Rhodopseudomonas palustris: one gene and its partner. The protein of the gene in region 1 interacts with the protein of each later gene in a pairwise test. Links are inferred from orthologs where the notes say so. Each region holds a gene or a part of one and is shown on either strand. Other genes may lie near its edges.

Region 1 (8,431 bases):
GACTCTGAGCAACGTTCTGATCGCGGTCCTGCTGCTGATCGCCAACGCCTTCTACGTCGCGGCGGAGTTCGCGCTGGTACGCAGCCGCGGCTTCCGCATCAAGGCAATGGTCGAGAAGCAGCGGTTCGGCGCCGAACTGGTGCAGCACATCCTCGGCAACGTCGAAGCGTATCTGGCCTGCTGCCAACTCGGCATCACCATGGCGTCGCTCGGACTCGGCTGGGTCGGCGAGCCGACTGTCTCGGCGCTGCTCGCGCCGGTGCTGCAGCCGATGGGCCTGTCGGAATCGGCACAGCACTTCATCGCGTTTCTCGGCGGCTTCCTGTTCTTCTCGTCGCTGCACATCGTGATCGGCGAACAGGTGCCGAAAACGCTGGCGATCCGCCAGCCGGAGCCGGTGTCGCAGTGGATCGCCTATCCGCTGCACATCTCGTTCATCCTGCTGTATCCGCTGAATTGGCTGCTGAACCAGGCCTCGCGCGGTGTGTTGAAGCTGCTCGGCGTCGAAGAAAACTCCGAGCACGAGATCCTCACCGACGTCGAAATCGAAGGGCTGGTCGGCGAATCCGCCGAGCACGGCAAGATCGAAAGCGGCGAGGCGGAGTACATCCAAAACGTGTTCCGGTTCGGCGAACTGGTGGTGTCGGATGTGATGGTGCACCGGACCGCGATGGTCACCGTCAATGCCGACCAGCCCAGCGAACAATTGGTGAAAGAAGTTCTGGCGACTGAGTACACCCGCGTGCCGCTGTGGCGCGACAAGCCGGAGAACATCGTCGGCGTGCTGCACGCCAAGGATTTGCTGCGCGCGCTACGCGCTGCTGACGGCGACGCGTCCAAACTCGACATCGGCAAGATCGCGCTGCAGCCGTGGTTCGTTCCGGAGATGCGTCCGGTGTCGGAACAGCTCAAAGCGTTCCGCACCCGCAAGACTCACTTCGCGCTGGTGGTCGACGAGTACGGCGAAGTCGAAGGCATGGTGACGCTCGAGGACATCCTTGAGGAAATCGTCGGCGACATCTCCGACGAGCACGACGTGGTGGTCGCCGGCGTTCGGACTCAGCCCGACGGTTCGGTGGTGGTCGACGGCTCGGTGCCGATCCGCGATCTCAACCGCGCAATGGACTGGAACCTGCCCGACGAGGAAGCCACCACAGTGGCGGGCCTGGTGATTCACGAGGCGCGCTCGATTCCGGACCGCGGCCAGAACTTCACCTTCCACGGCTTCCGCTTCCGCGTTCTGCGCCGCGAGCGCAACCGCATCACCGCGCTGCGGATCTCGCCGGTGCCGCGCGACGGCGAGGCTGATCTGATCGAAAAGAAGAGCCGAAAGACGCGGGCCGGATCCGTCTAAGAAGACCCAGGCTGCACTCAGGCCTCGCCCGGCGCCTTGGCCTTGATCGCCAGCGCGTGAACGCCGCCCTTCAGTTCCGGCGCCAGCAGGTCGTTCACCATGCGATGACGATCGACCCGGCTCTTGCCCGCGAAGGCAGCCGACACGATATTCACCCGAAAATGGGTTTCGCTGCGGCCGGAATGACCGGCATGACCTTCATGTAGGTTGGACTCGTCGATGACCGCGAGGCTTTCCGGCGTGAAAGCTTCGCGCAACTTCTGCGTGATAGTGTCCTGCGTGCCCATGCGCTGATGCCCACCGTTCGGCCGTTATTCCGTCAAACCTGTCTGCGACGCAATCAACCCGGGGGCTGCTTGGAATGTCAAGACTTGAAGCCCGAAGCGTTGCGTAGTCAAAGTCCGTCCATGCCAATCGACTCATCCAAATTCTTCGACAAGATCCGCGTCAAGCCGCGAGCCGCCGAAGCGGCGCGCGAGGCCGTGCGCGAGCAGGTGCGGATGTGCGACGCCCCGGGCTGCACCAGCCGCGCCGCACACCGCGCGCCCAAGGGCCGCGGGTACGAGAAGGATTACTGGCACTTCTGTCTCAATCACGTCCGTGAATTCAACCAGGGTTATAACTTCTTCGAAGGGATGAATCCGGATGACGTCGCCCGCTATCAGAAGGACGCGCTGACAGGTCATCGCCCGACCTGGAAGATGGGGCAGAACGGCGCCAAAAGCCGCGCCCGCAGCCCCGAGGATCTCGAAGGCGCCGCCGATCCGTTCAACGTCTTCAACGAATTCACCGGCAGCCGCCGGCGGCGTCGCGGGCCCGATCCGGCCGACGAGGCGCGCGCCGAGCCACGCAAGGTGTTCAACGCCGAACGCAAGGCGCTGCAGGTGATGGGCCTCGACAGCGACGCCACGCTCGAAGTGGTCAAGGCCAAGTACAAGGCGCTGGTGAAGCAGCATCACCCCGACGCCAACGGCGGCGACCGCTCGACCGAAGACCGCCTGATCGAGATCATCAAGGCGTACAACTATCTGAAGACGGTGGTGCGGAGCTGACCGCTCTGGGCGGCACCTGCCGGTCGCTGGCGTATAACGCTTGCGTCGTTGACCTTGATTGAAGCTAGGCCGGCGTGCCCCTCCAACGCCGATACGCCCATAGCCCCAGCAGCAGCGTTCCGGCGACGCCGGCCAGCACCGGCAGCCAGTGGTGCAGCGTCGCGTGGTTACGCTCCAGCGCGGTGGCCGCGACCACGCCAGGCAGCACGTGGGCCGGGGCCCACAGCAGGATCGCAGGCACATCGACGGCGAAGAACCGCTGCGGCGTCATCTGCAGTGCGCCCGCTGTGACCGGCACGAAGGCGCGGATCGGCGGCACGAACCGGCCGAACAACACCGCCCAGGTGCCGTAGCGCACGAAGAACGCTTCGGCCTGCGCCACAACGTCCGGATAGTTCGACAGCGGCCAGGCACTTAAAATGCTGCGCTGCGCGCGATGGCCGACCCAATACGCCGCACCATCGCCGATCAGCGCGCCGGCGATCGCCGAGGCGAGAACCCCAGCCAGACTCAATTCGCCACCGGGAATCAGAGCGCTCAGCGCCAGGATGACGGTCGATCCCGGCACCAGCGATCCCACCACCGGCACGGCTTCGAGCAGCGCCGCCATAAACAGCGCCAGATAGGCGAGGCCGGAATGCGACGCGGCGAAATGGACCAGCGAGTCGAGCAGTGAACTCAAGGCCGTGCAGGCTCCTCATCGGGATTGGTCGGCAATTGCGACAGCTTACGACTTCCGCCCTGCCGAAAAGTTGCACGCCGATTCGGCATCGCCCACCGAATCCGCAACACAGCCTTCACAAAACCGCGTCATGCTCCTATCTCAATGAAAGATCGACGGAACTTTGATCGCGCGGCGGGCTTCTGCGGATCGCGGCTCTCTGCTAGGTTCAATTCCGCACTCAACCGCATCCACCAACGAAGATCGGGTTTCGGGCGCGTCCGGGACCACGGAGGATTGATGACCGCCGCTACGACCACCGCTCCGGAGATCACTGGCTTACCCGACATGAAGGTGTCGGTCCGGCAGGTCTTCGGCATCGACAGCGACCTTGAAGTTCCGGCCTATTCCGAGGTCGACCCCCATGTGCCGGATGTTGATCCGGATTACCGTTTCGATCGCGCCACCACCCTCGCGATTCTGGCAGGCTTCGCCAAGAACCGGCGCGTGATGGTGACCGGCTTCCACGGCACCGGCAAGTCGACGCACATCGAGCAGGTCGCGGCGCGACTCAACTGGCCGTGTGTGCGCGTCAACCTCGACAGCCACATCAGCCGTATCGATCTGGTCGGCAAGGACGCCATCGTGGTCCGCGAGGGCAAGCAGGTCACCGAATTCCGCGACGGCATTCTGCCCTGGGCGCTCCAACACAACGTTGCGCTGGTGTTCGACGAATACGATGCCGGCCGCCCGGACGTGATGTTCGTGATCCAGCGTGTGCTGGAAGTCTCCGGCCGGCTGACGCTGCTCGACCAGAACAAGGTCATCAAGCCGCATCCGGCATTCCGGCTGTTCGCTACCGCCAACACCATCGGCCTCGGCGACACGTCGGGCCTGTATCACGGCACGCAGCAGATCAACCAGGGCCAGATGGACCGCTGGTCGATCGTCACCACACTGAACTATCTGCCGCACGACGAGGAAGTCGAGATCATCCTCGCCAAGGCCAAGCACTATCGCAATGCCGAAGGGCGCGACATCGTCAACAAGATGGTCCGGCTCGCGGACCTGACGCGCAACGCCTTCGCCAACGGCGATCTGTCGACCGTGATGAGCCCGCGCACGGTGATCACCTGGTCGGAAAACGCCGATATCTTCGGCGACATCGGCTTCGCGTTCCGCGTCACCTTCCTCAACAAATGCGACGAGCTGGAGCGCCCGCTGGTGGCGGAGTTCTATCAGCGCTGCTTCAATGCAGAGTTGCCGGAGAGCTCGGTCAACATCGCGATGAGCTGACGATCGTTTCACCTCTCCCCGCGCGCGGGGAGAGGTCGGCAACCGAAGCGAGCCGGGTGAGGGGCCTCTTCGCGCGACGGACGCATAACCCCCTCACCGCGACCCTCTCCTCGCTGGCGGGAAGAGGGAGAAGGCGGCGATGAGCACCACGACCAACAGCAAACTCCGCACCGGATCGAAGGAAGCGCCGACCGAGCCTTTCAAGCGCGCCGTGACCTCGTGCCTGCGCGCCATCGCCAAGGCGCCGGAGCTGGAGGTTACTTTCGCAGCCGAGCGCCCCGGCCTCGCGCCCGGCAAGGCCCGGCTCCCCGAGCCGGCGCGCAAGATGAGCAAGCGCGACGCCGCGATTGTGCGCGGTCACGCCGACTCGATCGCGCTGAAGCTCGCCTGTCACGACCCGAAAGTGCATCGCAAGCTGATGCCGGGTAATCCGCAGGCCCGCGGCGTGTTCGAAGCGGTCGAGCAGGCGCGCGTCGAAGCGCTCGGCGCGCGGCGGATGGCGGGCGTCGCCAAGAACCTCACGGCGATGCTCGACGATCATTTCCATCGCGGCAAGTTCGACGAGATCACCGACCGCGCGGATGCGCCGCTGTCGGATGCGCTGGCTATGCTGGTGCGCGAGCGGCTGACGGGTCTCGCGCCGCCCACGGCGGCCAAGAAACTGGTCGACCTGTGGCGGCCGGTGCTCGAAGACAAGCTCGGTCCGCGGCTCGATCAGCTCGAACACTTCGCCGACAACCAGGCCAAGTTCGGTGACGTGATCCACGACATGCTCGACGCACTCGAGCTTGGCGATGATCGCGACACCGAGACCGACGAAGACGAGAACCAGGACGATAAGCAGGAAGGCGAGAACGATCAGTCCGGTGCCGAGGGCGAGCCGCAGGGCGAAGCCGCGCAGGAGATGAGCGCCGAGCAGGCCGAAGCGACCAGCGACGAGGTCAGCGACAGCCAGATGGAAAGCGCCCAGGCGTCGACCTCCGACGCCTTCGACGATTCCGAACTCGGCGAGGACGAAACGCCGGGCGAAGCCACCCGTCCGCACAATCGCGGCGCCAACGAGCCGCGCGGGCCGGAGTATCACGCCTTCGCGCCGAAGTTCGACGAGATCGTCGCCGCCGAAGATTTGTGCGACCACGACGAGCTGGAACGGCTGCGCAGCTATCTGGACAAGCAGTTGGCGCATCTGCAGGGGATCGTCGCCCGCCTCGCCAACCGGCTGCAGCGCCGGCTGATGGCGCAGCAGAACCGCGCCTGGGACTTCGACCTCGAAGAAGGCATTCTCGATCCGGCGCGCCTGTCGCGCGTGGTGATCGATCCGTTCCATCCGCTGTCGTTCATGAGCGAGAAGGAAGCGACCTTCCGCGACACCGTAGTGACGCTGCTGCTCGACAATTCCGGTTCGATGCGCGGCCGCCCGATCACGGTGGCGGCGACCTGCGCCGACATTCTGGCGCGGACGCTGGAGCGTTGCGGCGTCAAGGTCGAGATCCTCGGCTTCACCACGCGCGCCTGGAAGGGCGGACAATCGCGCGAGGCCTGGCTCGCCGCCGGCAAGCCGGCCAATCCAGGCCGGCTCAACGATCTGCGACACATCATCTACAAGTCGGCGGACGCGCCGTGGCGCCGAGCTCGCAAGAATCTCGGATTGATGATGCGCGAGGGTCTGCTCAAGGAGAACATCGACGGCGAGGCGCTGGACTGGGCGCATAAGCGCCTGCTCGGCCGCCCCGAGCAGCGCAAGATCCTGATGATGATCTCGGACGGCGCCCCGGTCGACGACTCGACGCTGTCGGTCAATCCCGGCAACTACCTCGAACGGCACCTGCGCCACATCATCGAGGAGATCGAGACCCGCTCGCCGGTGGAGCTGATCGCGATCGGCATCGGCCACGACGTGACGCGCTACTATCGCCGCGCCGTGACCATCGTCGACGCCGAAGAGCTCGGCGGCGCCATCACCGAGAAGCTCGCCGAGCTGTTCAGCGAAACCGCCACCCCGGCCGCGACGCCGGGCCCGCGACGCCGCCGTCTGCATTCGTGAGCGCTCTTGGGCTGAGATGAGCCGATGAACGCTCCGCGGGGCGAGGCTGGGAAGCAGAGCGACCACACGGCGACAGACGACGGTTGCGCGGCTGCTGCCGCACAGGACTTCGCCACGACGACGCGTCGCCATTTGCTTGCGAGCGGCCTGTCGCTTGGCGGCGCCGCCACCTTGGCCGGTTTCGTGCCGACCCTGGCGTTGGCGCAGACCAAGCCTGTCGAAGCCGACGAGCTGACACCGCCGGCGCCGCGTTCGATCGAGGTGCGGGCTCGCCAGATTGACCATTTCGATCTGCGCGATCGGGCCCATCGCCAGTTCGGTGCGCTACAGTTTCGCAGCGGCCTGATCCTCACATCCGGCTTCCGCGGCTTCGGCGGGCTATCCGCGCTGCGGCTCGATCCCCGCGGCGAGCGGTTCGTCGCGATCAGCGACAAGGCCACCTGGTTCACCGGCCGCATCGTCTATGACGGAACGGCGCTGAGCGGTCTTGCCGACGTCGAAGCAGCGCCGTTGCTCGGCCCCGACGGCATGCCGCTGCGCTCACGTAAGTGGTACGATAGCGAGTCGCTCGCTTTCGACGGCGGCACGGCCTATGTGGGCTTCGAGCGCGTCAACCAGATCGTCAAATTCGACTACGGGCGCGACGGCATCCGCGCGCGTGGCCAGCCGATCGCGGTGCCCCCGGCGCTGCGCAAGCTACCGAACAACAAGGGCATCGAATCGCTGGTGATGGTGCCGAAGCCGCACCCGCTGGCCGGCACGCTGATCGCGCTGTCCGAGCGCGGCCTCGATGCCGAGCGCAACACCATCGGCTTCCTGATTGGCGGCAAGTCTCCCGGGCAGTTCTCGGTCCGCCGCACTGAGAACTACGACATTGCCGACGCCGCGCTGCTGCCTGGCGGGGAGCTGTTGATCCTGGAGCGCAAGTTCTCCTGGTTCGAGGGCGTGCACATCCGCATCCGGCGGATTGCGCTGAGCACGATCGTTCCGGGCGCGACCGTGGACGGCCCGTCGATCTTCGAGGCCGACCTCGGCAACGAGATCGACAACATGGAAGGGCTGGACGTCCATATCGACGCCGGCGGCGCGATCGTGCTGACGATGGTGTCGGACGACAATTTCTCGATGCTGCAGCGAACCCTGCTGCTGCAATTCACGCTGGAAGCCGACTAACCCGCCGATCTTTACTTCGCGGTTCAGGCCGGCCGTGCCGCTGCGGCCCTGCTCGGCTTGGCCGGCTCGGCGGCGGTGGTGGTGGTGGTGGTGGTGGTGGTCGATCGCGCCGCCTCGACCTCCTGGCTGGCCGCAAGTGCCCGGCGGATCATCCGGGCCAGATCGCTGCGCCGATACGGCTTCGACAGCAGGAGGACATCGGAATCAATCCGGTCATTGTGGATCAGCGCGTTCTCCGAATAGCCGCTGGTGTAAAGCACCCTGAGCCCCGGCCGACGCTTGATCATCTCGGCCGCGAGCTGCACGCCGTTCATCGGGCCCGGCATCACGACATCCGTGAACAACAGGTCGAATGCGGTGTCGCTCTCGCCGATCGACAGGGCTGCGGCGGCGTTGCCCACCGACAGCGTGGTGTAGCCGAGGCTCTTGAGCTGAGCGTTGACGTAGCTGCGCACCATGGCGTCGTCTTCGACCACCAGGATCGTCTCGGTGCCACCGACCGCGTTCTGCTCGATGGCCGGCGCGACCTCGGCGTCGACCTGGATCTGGGCTCGCGGCAGATACAGCCGGAACGTCGTGCCCTGCCCCTCCTCGCTGTCCAGCGTGATGTGGCCGCCGGACTGCTTGATGAAGCCGTACACCATGCTGAGGCCGAGCCCGGTGCCCTTTCCGACTTCCTTGGTGGTGAAGAACGGATCGAACACCTTGCTGCGGATCGTCTCCGGAATGCCGCAACCGGAATCGGTGATCGCAATCATCACGTAATCGCCAGGCGCCAGATCGCCGAACCGCTTGCCGAGATCCGGATCCACCACGACGTTGCTGGTCTCGATCGTGAGTTTGCCACCCTT
Region 2 (8,297 bases), 1.2 Mb from region 1 along the record:
CGGCTTCCTGCCGCCGGTGCCGCTGCCGCGGCGGATGTGGGCGGGCGGCGAACTGCAGTTCGTCGACGCGCTCAAGGTCGGCGACGAAGTGACCCGAACCTCCACGATCGGCGACGTGACGATCAAGCAGGGCTCGACCGGCACGCTGTGCTTCGTCACCGTCAATCACGAGATCACCACGCCCCGCGGCGTGGCGATCCGCGACCGCCAGGACATCGTGTATCGCGATGTCCCGCCGCCCTCGTCCGCCCCCGCAGCGCCGGCCAAGCTCGCGGCTGCGCCGCCGGCCGCCAAGCATCGCGAAAGCCACCTCGCCGATCCGGTGCTGCTGTTCCGTTATTCGGCGCTGACCTTCAACGGCCACCGCATTCACTACGACCGCGACTATGTCACCAAGGTCGAGGGCTATCCGGGCCTGATCGTGCACGGCCCGATGCAGGCCGCACTGCTGGTCGAATTCGCCGCCAAGCTCAAAGGCAGCGTGCCGAAGACCTTCAGCTATCGCGGCGTCCAGCCGCTGTTCGACGGCGCCGACTTCAGCGTCAACGCCAACGAGACCGCAGCCGGCCTCGAACTGTGGACCGCGAACGTCGACGGCGTGCCGACGATGAAGGCCACGGCGAGCTGGTAAAGCGCCACGTGTTAACCTCTCCCCGCACGCGGGGAGAGGTCGACCGGCGTAGCCGGTCGGGTGAGGGGGCACCTCCTCTCAGCCGAGCCTCAGTGCTCTTGGCCGCCCCTCACCCCAACCCTCTCCCCGCAAGCGCGGGGCGAGGGAGTGCGCTGCGGCCGTTGAACGGCTTCGGGCCACACGCACACTCGTGTTGACTCCCCTCGCCGCCTGCGGATTTGATCGGTGCAAACAATAACACCGGCGTCCGCCGCCCGAGGAAATCGCCTTTGCCCGCGAAGAAGTCCAAGCAGCCGAACGCTGCTGTCACGACCGTTAAATCCGCCACGCTCGACCTGCTGCGCGCCTTCAAGATCGACAAGGTGTTCGGCAATCCCGGCTCGACCGAGCTTCCGTTCCTCAGCGACTGGCCGGACGATATCGACTACGTGCTGGCGCTGCAGGAAGCTTCGGCGGTGGCGATGGCGGATGGCTACGCGCAGGCGACGCGCAACGCCGGCTTCGTCAATCTGCATTCGGCCGCCGGCGTCGGCAATGCGCTCGGCAACATCTACAGCGCGTTCAAGAACCAGACGCCGCTGGTAATCACCGCCGGGCAGCAAGCCCGCAGCCTGCTGCCGCTGCAGGCATTCCTGGGCGCCGAGCGCGCCTCCGAGTTTCCACGGCCTTATGTGAAGTACAGCGTCGAGCCGGCGCGCGCCGAGGACGTGCCCGCCGCGATCGCCCGTGCCTACTACGTCGCGATGCAGCCGCCGTGCGGGCCGACCTTCGTGTCGGTACCGATCGACGATTGGGTGCGGCCGGCGGCGCCGGTGCCGCCGCGCACGATCACCCGCGAGATCGGCCCGGACCGCACAGCGATGCAGGCGGTCGCCGACGCGCTGGCCAAAGCCAAGAAGCCGGCGCTGGTGGTCGGGCCCGCGGTCGATCGCGCCGCCGCGGTCGGTCCGATGGTGCAGCTCGCTGAGCGGGCCAAGGCGCCGGTGTGGGTCTCGCCCTTTTCGGCGCGCTGCAGTTTCCCTGAACGGCATCCGCTGTTCGCCGGCTTCCTGCCCGCCTCGCCGGGACAACTCTCCGAAACGCTCGGCGCCTACGACGTGATCGTGGTGATCGGCTCGCCGGTGTTCACCTTTCATGTCGAAGGCCACGCCGCGATCTTCGACGGAAGCTCGCAGCTGTTCCAGATCACCGACGATGCCGAAGCCGCATCCGTGACGCCGCTCGGCACCAGCATCATCGCGACGATGACCCCTGCCCTGACGCTGCTGCTGGAGTTGCTGCCGGAAACCAAGCGTGCCGCACCGCCGGCCCGCGCGGTGCCACCAGCACCCCGGCCAGCCGAGCCGATGCCGGTGGAGTATCTGCTGCACACCCTCCGCGCCGCGATGCCGGAGAGCGCCATGTTGGTCGAGGAAGCGCCGTCGCATCGCCCGGCGATGCAGAAATACATGCCGATGCCGGGCCAGGACAGTTTCGCCACGATGGCGAGCGGCGGCTTGGGCTGGTCGCTGCCGGCCTCGGTCGGTTTCGCGCTGGCGCATCCGAACCGCCGCACCGTCTGCCTGATCGGCGACGGCTCGGCGATGTACTCGATCCAGGCGCTGTGGACGGCCGCGCAGCGCAAGCTGCCGCTGACCGTGGTGGTGCTGAATAACGGCGGCTACGGCGCGATGCGCTCGTTCAGCCAGGTGATGCAGGTGCGGAACGTGCCCGGTCTGGAGCTGCCCGGGATCGACTTCACCACTCTGGCGCAATCGCTCGGCTGCGATGCGGTGCGGGTGACGCGCAGCGAGGAGCTGGCGCCGGCGCTGACGCGCGCCCTTGCAGGGGACGGCGTCAGCCTGGTCGAGGCGATGCTCGATACGTCGGTGCCGATGCTCTACGCGCGCAACGGCTGACGCTGCGTCATCAGTTGTCCAGCGCCTCGTAAACCAGCTTCTTCAGCTCGCGCTGGATCGGCTGGCGATGCGACGGGGTCTGCTCCATCAGCACGAAGAACATGTCGAGCTTCGGATCGACCACGAAGTAGCAGCCCGAGGCGCCGTCCCACTTCAGTTCGCCGAGCGAGCCGGGCGGCGGCGGCTTGGCGTTGCCGGCGTCGGTGCGGACGCCGAGGCCGTAGCCGTAGCCAAAGCCGTCACCCGGGAAATAGAAGTAGTCGCGCTCGACGCCGGAGTTCGGAGCGATGTGGTCGGTGGTCATGTCCTTGAACACGGCTTCGCTGAGATAGCGCTTGCCGTCGAGCTCGCCCTTGTTGTGGAGCATGCGGACGAAGCGGATCACGTCAGACGGCGTCGAAGTCAGGCCGCCGCCGCCGGATTCCCACTTCTTGACGATGTCCGGCCGGCTCGGTCGCCCGACCCGGAAATCGGCGTCGTTCGGCATCGGCTGCGCCATCCGCGCCTTCTGTTCATCGGTGACCAGATAATAGCGGGTGTCCTTCATCCCGAGCGGATCGAACAGCCGCTCCTTCTGGTATTCGTAGAACGACTTGCCGGAGGCGACCTCGATCACCCGGCCGAGCACCTCGTAGGAATTGCCGTAGTCCCACAGCGTGCCGGGCTGCTCCTGCAGCGGCAACTTGGCGATCCGCTCAGCGAACTCGGCATTGCTCGGATCGCCATCATAGATCTTGGCCGCCGCGATGGTCTTGCGCACCAAGCTGTCGCCATAGAAACCGTAGGTGATGCCCGAGGTGTGCAGCAACAGATCGCTGACCAGGATCGGCCGCTTCGGCGCGACGAAATCGAGATACTTCTCGCCGTCCTCGCGCTTCTTCTCGACACCGACCTTGGTGTCGGCGAACGCCGGGATGTATTTCGAGACCGGATCGTCGAGCTTGATCTTGCCGTCGTCGACCAGCGTCATCACCGCGAACGCCGTGAACGGCTTGGTCAGCGACGCCAACCGGAAGATGGTGTCGTCGGTCATCGGCTCTTTGGTGGCGACGTCGCGAACGCCGAAGTACTTGTGATAGACCGGCTTGCCGTGGCGCTCGATATACACAATCGCACCGGGGATTTTGCCCTCGGCGATGATCTTGTTGAAGAACTCGTCGATCCGTTCGAGCTTCTTGTCGGAGAACTGCACGCTCGGCGGCAGGTCGAAGGTGGTCTCGGCGATCGCCGGGCTCGCGGCCATTGCGGCCAGCGCTCCTGCCATCAACCATCGCGTAGCGCGACGCAGCATTCTCGTATCCTCCTGAGTTCTTTTTCGTAGATGTGATGGTAGCGGCGCTTGGAACGGTTTCAAGGGGCCGCATCCGCAAGCGCGGCCCGGTGCAACTCGGCACTCGCGGGCGAGAAGCAACAGAACACCGCTCGGGTGACCGAAGTGGCGGAGCGCAGCGCATCGAGGGTGGTTCGAACCGCAATCGGCGCCGCGCGTTCAGGCGGGAAACCGTAAACACCGGTCGAGATCGCCGAGAACGCGATCGAGGTCAGCGCATGCTCGTTCGCGAGCTGCAGGGCGCGGGCATAGCAGGAGGCGAGCGCGGCGTCTTCGCCATGGCCGCCGCCGTGCCAAATCGGGCCGACGGCGTGGATCACATGGCGCGCGGGCAAACGGTAGCCGCGGGTAATCTTAGCATCGCCGGTTTCGCAGCCGCCCAGCGTTTCACACTCGGCGAGCAGCTCAGGACCGGCTGCACGATGGATCGCGCCATCGACGCCGCCGCCGCCAAGCAAAGACGAATTGGCGGCGTTGACGATCGCGTCGACGGCCAGCGTGGTGATGTCGGCGACGACGACCTCGCAAGTCGCCGCGCCGATCTGGCGGGAGAAGGGGCTCAGGCGGCGGCCTTGATGCCCTTGTCGGTGAACAGCTTCTGCAGTTCGCCGGCCTGGAACATTTCGCGCACGATGTCGCAGCCGCCGACGAATTCGCCCTTCACGTACAGCTGCGGAATGGTCGGCCAGTTCGAATAGACCTTGATACCGTCGCGCAGCTCGGCGTTCTCGAGCACGTTGTGGCCCTTATACGGAACGCCGATGTGATCGAGGATCTGCACCACCTGACCGGAGAAGCCACACTGCGGAAACTGCGGCGTGCCCTTCATGAACAGCACGACGTCGTTGGCCTTCACTTCGTTGTCGATGAATTGCTCGATGCTCATGGCGAATCCTTTTGCGGCGCGGCCAGCTGACCACCAGCGGCCGGGTCGAACGGTCATATATGTATCCTGAAACCTCCGGATAGCCCAAGTCAAAACCGATTGAGCCCGGCTGTCGCGTTGACTTCGCTGCCCTTTTTCGGCGCCCCCGTACCGAGTCCGAGGACCGGCCCCACGGTGGGTAAAATCCTCGCCGGTACGCCGCCGACCTTACATCCGGGTCGCCAGCCCCTATTTGATCCTCTGGAACTCATTCCCAACAGCAGCGTTTTTCCACCAAACCGGAGATGCTCGTGACGATTTTGTCCTCCGCCGCAAGCGCTGCAGTCGAATCTTCCACATCGTCCGTCTCCGCCCGCGATTTGGCCGCCCAGCTCGCCACCGCCTATCGGGCGGTGCGCGACGAGACCGAGCGCCGCGCGGCGCCGCTGTCGCCGGAAGATCAGGTGGTGCAGTCGATGCCGGACGCCAGCCCGGCGAAGTGGCACCGCGCCCACACCACCTGGTTCTTCGAGCAGTTCCTGCTCGGCCCGCATTGTCCGGGCTATCAGGTGTTCGACCCGGACTACGCTTTCCTGTTCAATTCCTATTACGTCTCGGCCGGGCCACGGCACACTCGCGCCGCGCGCGGCCTGCTCACCCGCCCCGGCGTCGCCGAGATTGCGGCCTATCGCCGCCACGTCGATGAAGCGATGCTGAACTGGTTCGCCGCCGCCGATGCTGCGAAGCTCGGGGAGGTCGCGCCGCTGATCGAGGTCGGGCTCAATCACGAGCAGCAGCACCAGGAATTGCTGCTCACCGATATCCTCCATGCCTTTGCGCAAAATCCGATCCCGCCGGCTTACGATCCGGCGTGGCGGCTGCCGACAACGGACCATCACGGTGAGGACTGGGTGACGCTGCCGGAGGGCATCCACCCGATCGGTCATGCCGGCGACAGCTTTCATTTCGACAACGAAAAACCGGTGCACCGCGCGCTGGTGGGACCGGTCAGGCTGGCCCGGCACCTCGTCACCAATGCCGAGTGGCTGCAGTTCATGGCCGAGGGCGGCTATCGCACCGCCACGCTGTGGCTGATGGACGGCTTCGCCTGCGCCGAACGTGAAGGCTGGGAGGCGCCCGGCCACTGGCGGCAGGTGGACGGCGAATGGAAGATCATGACGCTCGGCGGCCTGCAGAGCATCGATCCCGACGCCCCCGTCTGCCACGTCAGCTACTACGAAGCCGACGCCTTCGCCCGCTGGGCCGACAAGCATCTGCCGACCGAAATGGAATGGGAGGTCGCGGCGCGCGCCGGTCAGCTTCCCGATGCCTTTGGCGCCGTCTGGCAATGGACCCGCAGCGCCTATGCGCCCTACCCCGGCTACAAGGCGATCGACGGCGCGCTCGGCGAATACAACGGCAAGTTCATGGTCAATCAGCTGGTGCTGCGCGGCTCGTCCTGCGCAACGCCTGAAGGCCACAGCCGCGTCACCTATCGCAATTTCTTCTATCCGCATCACCGCTGGCAGTTCACCGGACTGCGGCTCGCCGATTACGGCGCCTGATTTGAACATCTAAACGCGCCACGCGCGCGGCCCGGAGGATCGCCTATGAACGTGCACGTCGCTGTGCAGACGCAAGCGCATCGGCTCGATTCCAACACGGCTGCGTTTGCGCGCGATGTATTGGATGGGCTGACGAAGCCGCAGAAGGAGCTGTCGCCGAAGTACTTCTACGACGACACCGGCTCGGAACTGTTCGTCGAGATCACCCGCCTGCCGGAATACTATCCGACCCGCACCGAGCTCGGCATTTTGCGGGACCGCGCCGCCGAGATCGCGGCACTCATTCCACCAGACGCGGCGATCGTCGAATTCGGCGCAGGCGCCACCACCAAGATCCGCCTGTTGCTCGCGGCCCACCAGGTCGCGGCCTATGTGCCGGTGGATATTTCGGGCGACTTCATCATCATGCAGGCCGAAGCGCTTCAGCGGGATTTCCCGCAGCTCGCGGTGCATCCCCTCGCCGCCGATTTCACCAAGCCGTTCGCGCTGCCGCCTGCGGTACGCGACCTGCCCAAGGTCGGGTTCTTCCCGGGATCGACGATCGGCAACTTCGAACCGCAGGAGGCGCGTCGATTTCTGGAGAGCGCCCGCGATATTCTCGGCCGCGGCGCCCGGATGATCATCGGCGTCGACCTGGAGAAGGACGAAAATGTCCTGGTGCCGGCCTATGACGATGCCGCCGGCGTGACCGCCAAATTCAACCTCAACCTGCTGATCCGGATCAACCGCGAGCTCGGCGCGGATTTCGATCTGTCCGCGTTTGCGCACCGAGCAATCTACAACCGCGATCAGCACCGGATTGAAATGCACTTGGTCAGCTTGCGCGACCAGAGCGTGCATCTGTTCGGCGAACGCATCGGCTTCCGCGCCGGCGAGAGCATTCACACCGAGAACAGCTACAAATACAGCCTGGAGCGGTTTCGCGCGCTGGCGCAGCAGGCCGGCTGGACTCCGGCGCGGTGCTGGACCGATGCGGACGCAATGTTCTCAGTACATGCGATCGAGACCAACGGTTCTCGGGTGTAACTCGCGGCAAGGCCGCGCACGACCCGAGAATGGATTTGAAGGCCGACAGGTTGCGGTCGATCTGACCGCCCCCATATTGAGTTAGTAACTCGTCTTTGACGCACGGGATGCGGGCGCGCAGTTGCGCCCGTTGGTGGACGGCGGCCACACTGGCCGATCTGTATTGACCGTGAGGGCCTACCCAGTCGTCAGGCTCATGCATCGTCGGCGACATCACTGGTGGTCGGGCGGCCGAACGAGATCGGCACACCCCGGTATCGACTGCAATCGCCATTCTCGTTCACATCCAGTCACGGTGGCGCACGCACGCGCACCTTGTCCCCTTTCATCACGTGCGATCGCAGGACCTCTTCGCCATGCCCTCGAACATGCCCCATGACGCAGAGGCCCCGGCCTCAGACGCGCGGCTTTGGACTCGCATTCTGGCCGAATACGGCACGCCAAGCCGGTCGCGCAGCATCGCCGAGCTGACGATCACCGCCTTGCCGCTGGTGGCGCTGTGGAGTGCGGCCTGGTTCGTGTACTCGATGGGACACGCCTGGGCGTCGTTGCTGATCGCTATTCCGGCGGCCGGGTTTCTGCTCCGCCTGTTCATGATCCAGCACGACTGCGGCCACGGCGCCTTCTTCAGCAAGCGACAAGCGAACGATTGGGTTGGCCGGGTGATCGGCGTGATCACGTTGACGCCCTACGATTGCTGGCGTCGCCAGCATGCCACGCATCACGCCACCACCGGCAATCTCGATCGTCGCGGCGTCGGCGATCTCGATACGCTGACCGTGCGGGAATATAGCGAACTGAGTTGGTGGGGCCGTTTGAAATATCGTCTCTACCGCAACCCGCTGGTGATGTTCGGCCTCGGACCGGCCTACGTGTTTCTGCTGCAACAGCGACTTCCGGTCGGACTGATGCGCGATGGCTGGCGGCCTTGGGTAAGTGCGATGGCCACCAATGCGGCAATCGCCGGCATCGTGGTGACGCT

What was found.
Region 2: the proteins of HZF03_RS02530 (region 1) and grxD interact in binary tests that used the Escherichia coli proteins (3 or more experiments, as listed by UniProt). The link is inferred for Rhodopseudomonas palustris from one-to-one orthologs.

The regions. Positions count from the first base shown.
Region 1 is NZ_CP058907.1:537,983-546,413, reverse strand. What follows is about bases 7-2,948. They hold HZF03_RS02530 (BolA family protein), read right to left. Parts: upstream 1,642-2,948; coding sequence 1,372-1,641; downstream 7-1,371. Other genes in these bases: HZF03_RS02520 (DedA family protein), read right to left, coding at 2,471-2,948; HZF03_RS02525 (J domain-containing protein), read left to right, coding at 1,762-2,406; HZF03_RS02535 (HlyC/CorC family transporter), read left to right, coding at 7-1,354. Also shown: more of HZF03_RS02535, read left to right, coding at 1-6; more of HZF03_RS02520, read right to left, coding at 2,949-3,088; cobaltochelatase subunit CobS, read left to right, coding at 3,368-4,363; cobaltochelatase subunit CobT, read left to right, coding at 4,503-6,407; HZF03_RS02505 (esterase-like activity of phytase family protein), read left to right, coding at 6,432-7,580; HZF03_RS02500 (PAS domain S-box protein), read right to left, coding at 7,604-8,431. UniProt on the Escherichia coli protein: Transcriptional regulator that plays an important role in general stress response. Has many effects on cell morphology, cell growth and cell division. Acts by regulating the transcription of many genes, including dacA (PBP-5), dacC (PBP-6), ampC and mreB.
Region 2 is NZ_CP058907.1:1,693,885-1,702,181, reverse strand. The notes cover bases 3,083-5,890. They hold grxD (Grx4 family monothiol glutaredoxin), read right to left. Parts: upstream 4,746-5,890; coding sequence 4,419-4,745; downstream 3,083-4,418. Other genes in these bases: egtB (ergothioneine biosynthesis protein EgtB), read left to right, coding at 5,030-5,890; HZF03_RS07870 (O-acetyl-ADP-ribose deacetylase), read right to left, coding at 3,880-4,422; HZF03_RS07875 (serine hydrolase domain-containing protein), read right to left, coding at 3,083-3,820. Outside these bases: HZF03_RS07885 (HTD2 family dehydratase), read left to right, coding at 1-631; mdlC (benzoylformate decarboxylase), read left to right, coding at 901-2,529; more of HZF03_RS07875, read right to left, coding at 2,540-3,082; more of egtB, read left to right, coding at 5,891-6,289; egtD (L-histidine N(alpha)-methyltransferase), read left to right, coding at 6,335-7,315; HZF03_RS07850 (fatty acid desaturase), read left to right, coding at 7,672-8,297. UniProt on the Escherichia coli protein: Monothiol glutaredoxin involved in the biogenesis of iron-sulfur clusters.